Regions from separate parts of the Streptomyces sp. NPDC048441 genome, predicted to be linked through region 2. Evidence: riboswitches for the same ligand, from Rfam matches in the RefSeq annotation. Region 2 holds a riboswitch; the other holds the start of a gene.
The links. Region 2 has a riboswitch for thiamine pyrophosphate ahead of thiO (glycine oxidase ThiO). Riboswitches for the same ligand answer to the same signal wherever they lie in the genome.
Positions count from the first base shown of each region.

Region 1: linked by a shared signal. The riboswitch ahead of ACGFSB_RS31010 (thiamine ABC transporter substrate binding subunit) and the one ahead of thiO (glycine oxidase ThiO) in region 2 are both predicted to bind thiamine pyrophosphate.

Region 1 is NZ_JBICXM010000015.1:111,451-116,951, reverse strand. Features, by position in the region: gene ACGFSB_RS31020 (phosphatidate cytidylyltransferase) at 1-443, shown strand, start outside; gene rlmN (23S rRNA (adenine(2503)-C(2))-methyltransferase RlmN) at 531-1,637, shown strand; TPP riboswitch at 1,677-1,793, shown strand; gene ACGFSB_RS31010 (thiamine ABC transporter substrate binding subunit) at 1,877-2,980, shown strand; gene ACGFSB_RS31005 (ABC transporter permease) at 3,109-4,719, shown strand; gene ACGFSB_RS31000 (ABC transporter ATP-binding protein) at 4,719-5,501, shown strand, end outside.
Region 2 is NZ_JBICXM010000005.1:157,193-162,693, forward strand. Features, by position in the region: gene pknB (Stk1 family PASTA domain-containing Ser/Thr kinase) at 1-1,040, opposite strand, end outside; gene ACGFSB_RS14400 (thiazole synthase) at 1,152-1,946, opposite strand; gene thiS (sulfur carrier protein ThiS) at 1,954-2,181, opposite strand; gene thiO (glycine oxidase ThiO) at 2,178-3,377, opposite strand; TPP riboswitch at 3,375-3,488, opposite strand; gene ACGFSB_RS14415 (NAD(P)/FAD-dependent oxidoreductase) at 3,619-4,839, shown strand; gene ACGFSB_RS14420 (Rv2175c family DNA-binding protein) at 4,907-5,272, shown strand; gene thiE (thiamine phosphate synthase) at 5,361-5,501, shown strand, end outside.

The DNA of each region.
Region 1 (5,501 bases), on a different contig from region 2:
CGTTCGTGGCGATGATGCTCACCGCGGACGACGGCGCGATGCGGGTGCTCACGTTCCTGCTCCTGACCGTGGTCAGCGACACCGGGGCGTACGCGATCGGCTGGCGCTTCGGCAAGCACAAGCTCGCCCCGCGCATCAGCCCCGGCAAGACCCGCGAGGGCCTGGTCGGTGCCGTGACGTTCGCGATGGCGGGGGGTGCGCTGTGCATGGAGTTCCTGATCGACGACGGCACGTGGTGGCAGGGGCTGCTCATCGGCCTCGCGGTCGCCGCGAGCGCGACGCTCGGTGACCTCGGCGAGTCCATGATCAAGCGTGACCTCGGCATCAAGGACATGGGCACGCTGCTCCCCGGCCACGGCGGCATCATGGACCGCCTCGACTCGCTGCTGCCGACCGCACCGGTGGTGTGGCTGCTGCTTGTCATCTTCGTGGGGTCTGGCTGACGGCTGACCTGCGTATCTGTACGCGAGGGGTTCGTTGTCCACAGGGCGGCGGGCCCCTTGCTGTATGTCTGCGACACTGGACGGACCATGCCTGTACCCGGAGAACTCACCTTCGTCGCGCCCCGCGGAGCCAAGAAGCCGCCGCGGCATCTCGCCGACCTCACGCCCGCCGAGCGCAAGGAAGCCGTTGCCGCCGTCGGCGAGAAACCGTTTCGTGCCAAGCAGCTCTCGCAGCACTACTTCGCGCGGTTCGCGCACGATCCGGAGCAGTGGACCGATATCCCTGCCGGCTCGCGCGGGAAGTTGCAGGAGGCGCTGCTTCCCGAGCTGATGTCCGTGGTGCGGCACATCAGCTGTGACGACGACACCACGCGCAAGACGCTGTGGCGGCTCTTCGACGGGACGCTCGTCGAGTCCGTGCTCATGCGCTATCCGGACCGCGTGACGATGTGCATCTCGTCGCAGGCCGGGTGTGGGATGAACTGTCCGTTCTGTGCGACGGGACAGGCCGGGCTCGACCGGAATCTGTCGACCGCCGAGATCGTGCACCAGATCGTGGACGGGATGCGGGCGCTCAGGGACGGAGAGATCCCGGGTGGGCCCGCTCGGCTCTCCAACATCGTGTTCATGGGCATGGGCGAGCCGCTCGCCAACTACAACCGCGTGGTCGGCTCGATCCGTCGGCTCACCGACCCCGAGCCCGATGGGGTCGGTCTTTCGCAGCGTGGGATCACCGTGTCGACCGTCGGGCTTGTGCCCGCCATCCACCGGTTCGCCGACGAGGGCTTCAAGTGCCGCCTCGCCATCTCCCTGCATGCGCCCGACGACGAGCTTCGCGACACCCTCGTACCCGTCAATACGCGGTGGAACGTGCGTGAGGTCCTTGACGCAGGATGGGAGTACGCCGCCAAGTCGGGGCGCCGCCTCTCCATCGAGTACGCGCTGATCCGGGATATCAACGACCACGCGTGGCGCGGTGACCGTCTCGGGCGGCTGCTCAAGAACAAGCCCGTGCATGTGAACCTGATCCCGCTGAACCCGACGCCGGGCTCGAAGTGGACGGCGTCGCGGCCGGAGGACGAGAAGGCCTTCGTGGACGCCATCGCCGCCCACGGGGTGCCTGTCACGGTTCGTGACACCCGTGGTCAGGAGATCGACGGGGCGTGCGGCCAGCTCGCCGCGTCCGAGCGTTAGGCTGGCCGGAACACAACTTCATAGCCGGAACACATCTTCATATTCCGACAGGGGAGCGCCACAGCGCTGAGAGTGCGGCACCAAGGACAGGTTGGCCGCAGACCCTCTGAACCTTGCCCGGGTCATTCCGGGTAGGAAGTTCGGACATCACTCAAGCTGTTGCGCCCTGCCCGCAGCCCCTTCAAGGCTGTGGGCAGGGCCGCGTCTCTTCCTGGTCACTCCAGGAGGAATGAACTCAGTTGAACTCAGTGAGCACCACCCGCAGCACCAAGAAGATCACCGTGACCGCGGTCGCGGTCGGCCTCGGGCTCGTCGCGCTCTCCGCGTGCGGCAGCTCGTCGGGCGGTGGCGACAAGGCTGACTCCAAGAGCGTCACGCTTGTCAGTCATGACTCTTTCAACGTTTCCAAGGACGTACTGAAGGCGTTCGAGAAGAGCTCCGGCTACAAGGTCAACGTCCTCAAGGACGGGGACGCGGGCGCCGCTGTGAACAAGGCGATTCTGTCGAAGGACAACCCGCAGGGGGATGTGTTCTTCGGGGTGGACAACACCTTGCTCTCGCGCGCGCTCGACAACGGTCTCTTCCAGTCGTACGAGGCCAAGGGCTCGGACCAGATCGTCTCGCAGTTCCGCGTCGACCAGGACAAGCATCGGGTCACGCCCGTCGACAGCGGCGACATCTGCGTCAACTACGACAAGAAGTACTTCGCCGACAAGAAGCTGGCGCCGCCGAAGTCCTTCGGGGATCTGGCCAAGCCCGCATATAAGAACTTGTTGGTGACCGAGAACGTCGCGACCTCCTCGCCCGGTCTCGGCTTCCTGCTCGGCAGCGCCGCCGAGTACGGCGACGACGGTTGGCAGGGCTACTGGAAGAAGCTCAAGGCCAACGGCGTCAAGGTCGTCGACGGCTGGGAGCAGGCCTACAACGAGGAGTTCTCCGGGTCTGCCGGGGGGAAGAAGGCCAAGGGGGATCGGCCGCTCGTCGTCTCGTACGCCTCGTCCCCGCCGGTCGAGGTGCTCTACGCGAAGCCGCAGCCCAAGGAGGCGCCGACCGGCGTCGCGACCGGTACCTGCTTCCGGCAGGTCGAGTACGCGGGCCTGCTCAGCAACGCCAAGAACGAGAAGGGCGGCAAGGCGCTTCTCGACTTCCTGATCAGTGACAACTTCCAGAACGATATGCCGCTGAACATGTTCGTGAACCCGGTGCGGGAGTCCGCCGAGCTGCCCGAGCTGTTCGTCAAGCACGGCGTGAAGATCGACGATCCGGAGACCATGGCTCCGAAGAAGATCGCCGACAACCGCGAGCAGTGGGTCAAGTCGTGGACCTCGCTCGTACTGAAGTAAGCAAGTCCCCGACGGGCAAGTCCCCGACGGGCGAGTCCCCGACGGGCAAGTCCCCTAAGGGCCAGTCCCGTAAGGGCGGCCAGTCCCGTAAGGGGCTCTCGCGTGGGAGCGCGGCGCGGCTCGGTCTGATGGCCGTGCCCGTCGCGTTCTTCGCCGTCTTCTTCGCCTATCCCGTCGCCGCCATCGTCGCGCGCGGCCTGAAGGTGGGCGGGGACTGGCAGTTCGGGCGGATCGCGGATGTCGTCGGGCAGTCCGACGTACGGCACGTGCTGTGGTTCACCACCTGGCAGGCGCTCGCGTCGACCGCGCTCACGCTGCTTGTCGCGCTCCCCGGCGCGTACGTCTTCGCGCGCTTCGAGTTCAGGGGCAAGGAAGTGCTCCGGGCGATCGTCACTGTGCCGTTCGTGCTGCCGACCGTCGTCGTCGGGACCGCGTTCCTCGCGCTGCTCGGGCGGGGTGGACTGCTGGATGAGATGTGGGGCGTGCGGCTCGACACGACTGTGTGGGCGATTCTGCTCGCACATGTCTTCTTCAACTACGCCGTCGTCGTACGGACCGTCGGCGGACTCTGGTCGCAGCTCGACCCGCGCCAAGAGGAAGCCGCGCGGGTGCTCGGCGCCTCGCGGTGGACGGCCTGGCGGACCGTGACGCTGCCCGCGCTCGGCCCCGCGGTCGCCGCGGCGGCTCTGATGGTCTTCTTGTTCACGTTCACCTCGTTCGGTGTCGTGCAGATCCTCGGCGGACCCGCGTACTCGACCCTCGAAGTCGAGATCTACCGGCAGACCGCCCAGCTCCTCGACCTGTCGACGGCCGCCGTCCTGACCATCGTGCAGTTCGCAGCGGTCGGCATGATCCTCGCCGTGCACGCGTGGACCGTGCGCAGGCGGGAGGGCGTGCTGAAGCTGGTCGACGCCTCGACGGTCCCGCGACGGCCGCGCGGCGCGGGGCAGTGGACGTTGCTCGCCGGGGTCATGGTCACCATCGCCGTGCTGATCCTGCTGCCGCTCGGAGTGCTGATCGAGCGCTCGCTGAGCGCTCCCGGCGGCTATGGCTTCACGTACTACAAGGAGCTGACCTCGGCCGACGGGGGCGCCTTCCTCGTCCCGCCGATCGACGCGGTCTGGAATTCACTTCAGTACGCGCTCGCCGCCACCGCCATCGCCCTGGTGATCGGCGGGCTCGCCGCGGCGGCGCTCACGCGGAAGGCCGGGCGGCTCGTGCGCGGTTTCGACGCGCTGTTGATGCTGCCGCTCGGGGTGTCCGCGGTGACGGTCGGCTTCGGGTTCTTGATCACGCTGGACAAGCCTCCGCTGGACCTGCGGGCCACGTGGATTCTGGTGCCGCTCGCGCAGGCGCTTGTGGGCGTGCCCTTTGTCGTACGCACCATGCTTCCCGTCCTGCGCGCGGTGGACGGACGCCTGCGCGAGGCCGCGGCCGTCCTCGGGGCCTCGCCGCTGCGGGCGTGGCGGGAGGTCGATCTGCCGATGGTGCGGCGGGCGCTGCTCATCGCCGCCGGGTTCGCCTTCGCGGTGTCCCTGGGGGAGTTCGGCGCGACCGTGTTCATCGCGCGGCCGGACAGCCCGACCCTTCCGGTGGCCGTGGCTCGGCTGCTCGGGCGGGCCGGTGAGCTCAACTACGGTCAGGCGATGGCCCTTTCGACGATCTTGATGGTGGTGTGTGCGGTGTCGCTGCTGCTGCTCGAACGGCTCCGTACCGACCGCACGACCGGGGAGTTCTGATGGCCTTGCTGGCGCTGGAGAAGGCGACAGTACGTTTCGGGGCGCGGGCCGTGCTCGACCGTGTCGGGCTCGCGGTCGACGAGCACGAGATCGTGTGCGTGCTCGGGCCGAGCGGCAGCGGCAAGTCGACGCTGCTGCGGGCGGTCGCCGGGTTGCAGGAGCTCGATGGCGGGCAGGTGTTGTTGGACGGGAGGGACCAGCGTGGCGTGCCCGCGCACAAGCGTGGGGTCGGGCTGATGTTCCAGGACCATCAGCTGTTCCCGCAGCGCGATGTGGCGGGCAATGTCGCCTTCGGGCTGCGTATGCATGGCGCTTCGCGGGGCGAACAGGCCGACCGGGTGGCCGAGTTGCTCGAACTGGTAGGGCTGCCGGGTGCGCAGCGGAGGGCCGTCGCCTCGCTCTCGGGCGGTGAGCAGCAGCGGGTGGCTCTTGCGCGGGCGCTCGCGCCGCGGCCTCGGCTGCTCATGCTCGATGAGCCGCTCGGGCAGCTCGACCGGTCGCTGCGGGAGCGCCTTGTCGTCGAACTCCGGGAACTCTTCGGTGAGTTGGGTACGACGGTCCTTGCGGTGACGCATGACCAGGGCGAGGCCTTCGCGCTCGCGGACCGGGTCGTGGTGATGCGGGACGGGCGGATCGCCCAGTCCGGTACGCCACTTGAGGTCTGGCGGCATCCGGCGGACGAGTTCGTGGCGCGGTTCCTCGGCTTCGACAACGTCGTCGACGCGACGGTGGCCGGTGAGGTGGCGGACACCGTCTGGGGCAAGATCCCGGTGCCGGAGGGT
Region 2 (5,501 bases):
GGGGCGGACGGAGGGGGCGTCGTCAGGATGCTGGTGCGGTTGAGCGGGTCCTGCCGACTCCGCTGGTCCTGCTCGCCGTCCTCGGGGAGCGAAAGCTGTACGGAGCGCACCGCGCGCGGGATCACACTCGTACGGTCGTCTCCGTTGTCATGCTCCGACGTACGCGCCTGCGGCGGCACCGCGTCGAGCTGATCGAGGGAGAGCGCGGCCCGTGCCTCCCTGACCTGACCCAGGAGAGCCACCGCGTCGTACGGGCGGACGTCGGGGGTGCGGGCGGTGGCGGACGCGACGAGTTCGTCGAGCTCGACGGCGAGCCCGGGGACGGCCGCCGACGGGGGCGGCACGTCCTCGTGGAGATGTTGGTAGAGCACCTGGGCGGGCGACTCACCGGAGTGCGGTTTGGCGCCGGTCAGCATTTCGTAGAGCACGACCCCGCACGCGTACACATCGACACGTGTGTCGGCCGTGCCGTGCTCTATCTGCTCGGGTGCGAGATAGGAGACCGTTCCGAGGATCGTGCCGGTCGTGTTCGTGACGGTGTCCACCGCGCGGACGAGACCGAAGTCGGCGACCTTGACCCTGCCGTCGTCCCCTATGAGGACGTTCTCCGGCTTCATGTCGCGGTGCACGAACCCGGCCCGGTGCGCGGCGCCGAGCGCGGCGAGGACCGGCTCCAGGATGTCGAGCGCGGCCCGCGGCTGCAGGGCCCCGCGCTCACGCAGGACGTCACGCAGGGTGCACCCGGCGACGTACTCCATCGCCAGATAGACGTACGCACCGTCGGCACCCTGGTCGAACAGCCCCACCACGTTCGGGTGCGAGAGCCGGGCGATCGACTTCGCCTCGCGGATGAAGCGGTCGACGAACGAGACGTCGGCGGCCAGCGTCGGGTGCATCACCTTGAGCGCGAGCACGCGGTCGAGGCGGGTGTCCACGGCCCGGTAGACCGTGGCCATCCCGCCGACCGCGATCCGTCCGTCCACGCGATAGCGGCCGTCGAGCACCTGGCCGACGAGCGGGTCTTGAAGGGTCGTGTCCACGCAGGGAGTCTACGAGCCACCGCTGACACCGTTGCCCGTCCGGGTGTCCTCGGAGCTCGACTGCAGCCGACCTGTAACAGGCGTGCGGCACTGTGCGGCGCTGTGCGGCACTCAGAACGCGGGCCGCTCCGGATCCAGCCGGGCCAGGCCCTCCGCGGGAGACGACGCCTCGGCGAAGTGCCGCCGGGGAATCCGCCCGGCCCGGTACGCGAGGCGCCCCGCCTCGACCCCGTGCCGCATGGCCTCGGCCATGAGGACCGGCTCCTGGGCCCGCGTCACGGCGGAGGCGAGCATCACACCCGCGCACCCCAGCTCCATCGCGAGCGCCGCGTCGGACGCCGTCCCCGCCCCCGCGTCCAGGATCACCGGCACGCGTGCGTGCTCGACGATCAGCTGGAAGTTGTGCGGGTTACGGATGCCGAGCCCAGAACCGATGGGGGAGCCGAGCGGCATGATCGCCGCACAGCCCACGTCCTCCAGCTTCCGGGCCAGGACAGGATCGTCGTTCGTGTACGGAAGCACCGTGAAGCCGTCGTCGACCAGGGTCTCGGCGGCGTCGATGAGCTCGATCGGGTCGGGGAGCAGAGTGCGCTCGTCCGCGATGACCTCCAGCTTGATCAGGTCACTGCCGAGCGCTTCGCGAGCGAGCCGGGCGGTCAGGACGGCCTCGCCCGCGGTGAAGCAGCCCGCCGTGTTCGGCAGGACCCGGATGCCGAGCCGGTCGAGGACGGAGAGCACCGAGCCCTGCACGCCGGGATCGAGGCGGCGCATCGCGACCGTCGTCAGCTCCGTTCCGGAGGCGACGAGGGACCGTTCCAGGACGTCCAGGCTCGGCGCACCGCCCGTACCCATGATCAGGCGCGAGGAAAGGGTGAGCCCGCCGATGACGAAAGGGTCGTCTGCCATGGTCGGTTCAGCCTCCTTGGACGGCGGTGAGGACTTCGACACGGTCGCCGTCGGCGAGTGCGGTGGTTGACCACCGCGCGCGCGGGACGACGGTTTCGTTGAGCGCGGCGGCGACGCCGGAGGGCGCGACGGTGAGGGTGGCGACGAGGGCTTCGAGCGTGGTGCCCGCGGCCACATCGCGCACTTCCCCGTTGACGGAGACGGCTGTACCGGCTGTATCGGCTGAGAGGGTCATGCGGGCTGCTCCATGAAGCGCTTCGTAAGAGGGGTGCGGACAAAGCGCAGGGGAGTGAACCCCCGCGCCTCGTCGGGCAGTTCACCGGTGGTCAGGGCGTGCGCCATGACGTCGCCGGTGATGGGCGTGAGAAGCACGCCATTGCGGTAGTGCCCGGTGGCCAGCTGGAGGCCGGGGAGCGCGGTCGGGCCGAGCAGGGGCGCGTTGTCCGGGGAGCCGGGGCGCAGACCCGCGCGGGTCTCGGTCAGCGGGAGTTCCGTGATGCCCGGTACGAGTTCGTGGGCGTCCCGAAGCAGCTCGTACACGCCGCCCGCGGTGACCGTCGTGTCCCAGCCGAGCTCTTCGCTGGTCGCGCCGACGACGAGCTCGCCGTTCTCGCGCGGCACCAGATAGACGTGGCTGCCGCGCACGACGGCGCGCACGGTGCGGCTCAGGAACGGCGCGTAACGCTCCGGCACCGTGAGCCGGAGCACTTGCCCCTTCACGGGGCGTACGGGCGGCAGCACGCCCTCCGGGACCCCTGCGAGGCGCCCGCTGAGGCTGCCGCCCGCGAGCACGGTCAGACCGGCCTCCAGGGCGGTGCCGTCGGCGAGTACGACTCCGGTGGCCCGGTCCCGTACGACCGAGAGGCGCTCGGCCCACACGCGGTGGAAGATCACTCCCGCCCGCTCGCAGGCCACCAGGAGCGCGGCGGCGAGCCTGCGCGGGTCGACCTGGTGGTCGCCGTCCACTCGGAGCCCGCCACGGACTCCCGGCGCGAGCATCGGCTCGAGGCGGCGGCACTCGCGCCCGCTCAGCCACTCCGACGTGAGCCCCGACTGCTGCTGAAGGGTGTGCAGTTCGCGCAGATGGGCGCGGTCGTCGGAGTCGAGTGCGACGGCGAGCGTGCCTGACGCGCGGTAGCCGAGATCGCGGCCGCTCGCCTCCGTGAGCTCGGCCGCGAACTCGGGATAGCGCTTCGCGGAGGCGAGATTCAGGCCGAGCAGCGCCTGCTCGCCGTAGTGCAGCTCGGTGACGGCGGCCAACATGCCCGCGGCGACCTGCGCCGCGCCGCCGCCGGGATCCGGGTCCACGACCGCGGTGGACAGGCCGCGCTGTGCCGCGCGCCAGGCCGTGACCAGGCCGATGATGCCGCCCCCGACGACAACGACGTCGTTCGTGCTGTTCGTCGTACGGGGTGATGTACGTGGATGCATGGGCGTCCAGCCCCTCCCTTCGCCGGCATGACCCGGATCAGGTTCGTACGGTCGGAGGCCGTCCCAGCCTCCCTCTCAGCCCGGTGCGTCCGGGCTCCCGCGAGTGTTTCGCACCGGCCACCCTAGCCCGTCGCGTCCGACGACAGTAGGGGAGCTGCCCGCGCACGGGCAGTGACGGTGTGTCAGAGATCTCCTCGTCGCACTCTGAGGCGTGCGACGCCCGCCGCCCTACAGTGATCGGGTGAGTGAGCAGCGGAGGCAGACAGAGCGGCGGATCGTCATCGTCGGCGCGGGGATGGCCGGGGTGCAGACCGCCGTGGCCCTGCGGGACCAGGGGTTCGCCGGTGCGGTCACCCTGATCGGCGCGGAGCCGCACCAGCCGTACGACAGGCCGCCGCTGTCCAAGGCAGTACTGCTCGGCAAGGCGGAGGGCTCCGCCTTCGACATCGACTTCGAGGCGCTCGGCATCGAGCTGAGCCTGGGCCACGAGGTCACCGGCGTCCGTCCAGCCGCCCACGAGCTGGACACCTCGTCGGGGCCCGTGCCCTACGACGTCCTCGTCATTGCCACCGGCGCCCAGCCGATCCTGCTGCCCGGCGCCTCCGGAGTGCCCGGTGTCCATCTGCTGCGCACCCTGGACGACGCCGAACGGCTGCGGCCTGTGCTGGCCGAGCAGCACCGCATCGTGGTCGTCGGCGCGGGCTGGATCGGCGCCGAGTTCGCGACCGCCGCACGCGAGGCGGGCTGCTCCGTCACCGTGGTCGAGGCCGCCGGGCGCCCGCTCGCGGGGGCGCTGCCCGCCGAGGTCGCGGCGCCCATGGCGGCTTGGTACGCGGACTCCGGAGCCGAGCTGCGCACCCACGCGCGCGTGGAGCGCGTCGAGCCCGGCAGTGTCCTCCTGGACGACGGCACACGGCTGCCCGCGGACGCGGTCGTCGTCGGCATCGGCGCCCGCCCCGCCACGGACTGGCTCGGGGGCTCCGGCATCACCCTGGGCGCCCACCGGGAAATCGTCGCCGACGACCACCTGCGTACGTCGGAACCCGATGTGTACGCGGTCGGCGACTGCTCCTCCTTCCCTTCGGGAAGGTATGGCGAGCGACTTCTCGTTCACCACTGGGACAACGCACTCCAGGGCCCGCGCACGGTGGCGGCGAACATCATCGGCGAGACCCCTTCGGCGTACGACCCGGTCCCGTACTTCTGGTCCGAGCAGTTCGGCCGCTTCGTGCAGTACGCGGGCCACCACGCGCCCGCCGACGAGCTGATCCGGCGCGGCGACCCCTCGGGCGCGGCCTGGACGGTGTGCTGGCTCAGGGAGGGCGTACTGGTGGCGGTCCTCGCTGTGGGCCGCCCCAGGGACCTGGCCCAGGGCCGCAAGCTGATCGAGGCGGGCATGCGCCTCTCCCCTGAGCTGGCATCGGATCCCGCGGTGCCGCTGAAGAAGGCAACGCTTCCCTAGCCCTGGGGCAGCCCCGGGGCGCACCCTGTGCCCGGCCGGTGTCAGTGGCCAGCGATACGCTTGACCCGTGACCGAGATTGACGCAAAGACTGATGCTCTCGTCCCCGAGTGGCTCCACCTCCCCGACATCGCAGAAATGCTCGACGTCGAGGTGACGCGTGTGCGCCAGCTGGTCAAGGAGGGCCAAGTGATCGCCGTGCGCCGTGGTGAGAACCGCGCGCTCGCGGTGCCGGCCGCCTTCATCGACGGCGACAAGATCGTCAAGGGCCTGACCGGCACCTTGACGCTCCTGAGGGACGACGGCTTCTCCGACGAAGAGATGCTGGAGTGGCTCTTCACTCCCGACCCGACCCTGCCCGGCACGCCCGCGCAGGCCCTGAGCGAGAATCGCGGCACGGAGGTGAAGCGCCGCGCCCAGGCGCTCGCCGTCTGACCGACACGGAAAACCGTCCGGCGTACGGACCGGCGTGTCCCCAGGGACGCGCCGGTCCGTACGCCACCGACCCCGGGGGGACCTCTCCATGGCCACCAAGCCTGCCCGCGAGCAGCTCGCGGACGCCCGTCTCTACCTGTGCGTGGACGCCCGCAAGCGCCAGGGAGACCTCCCGGAGTTCCTCGACGCCGTTCTCGCGGGCGGCGTCGACATCGTGCAGCTGCGCGAC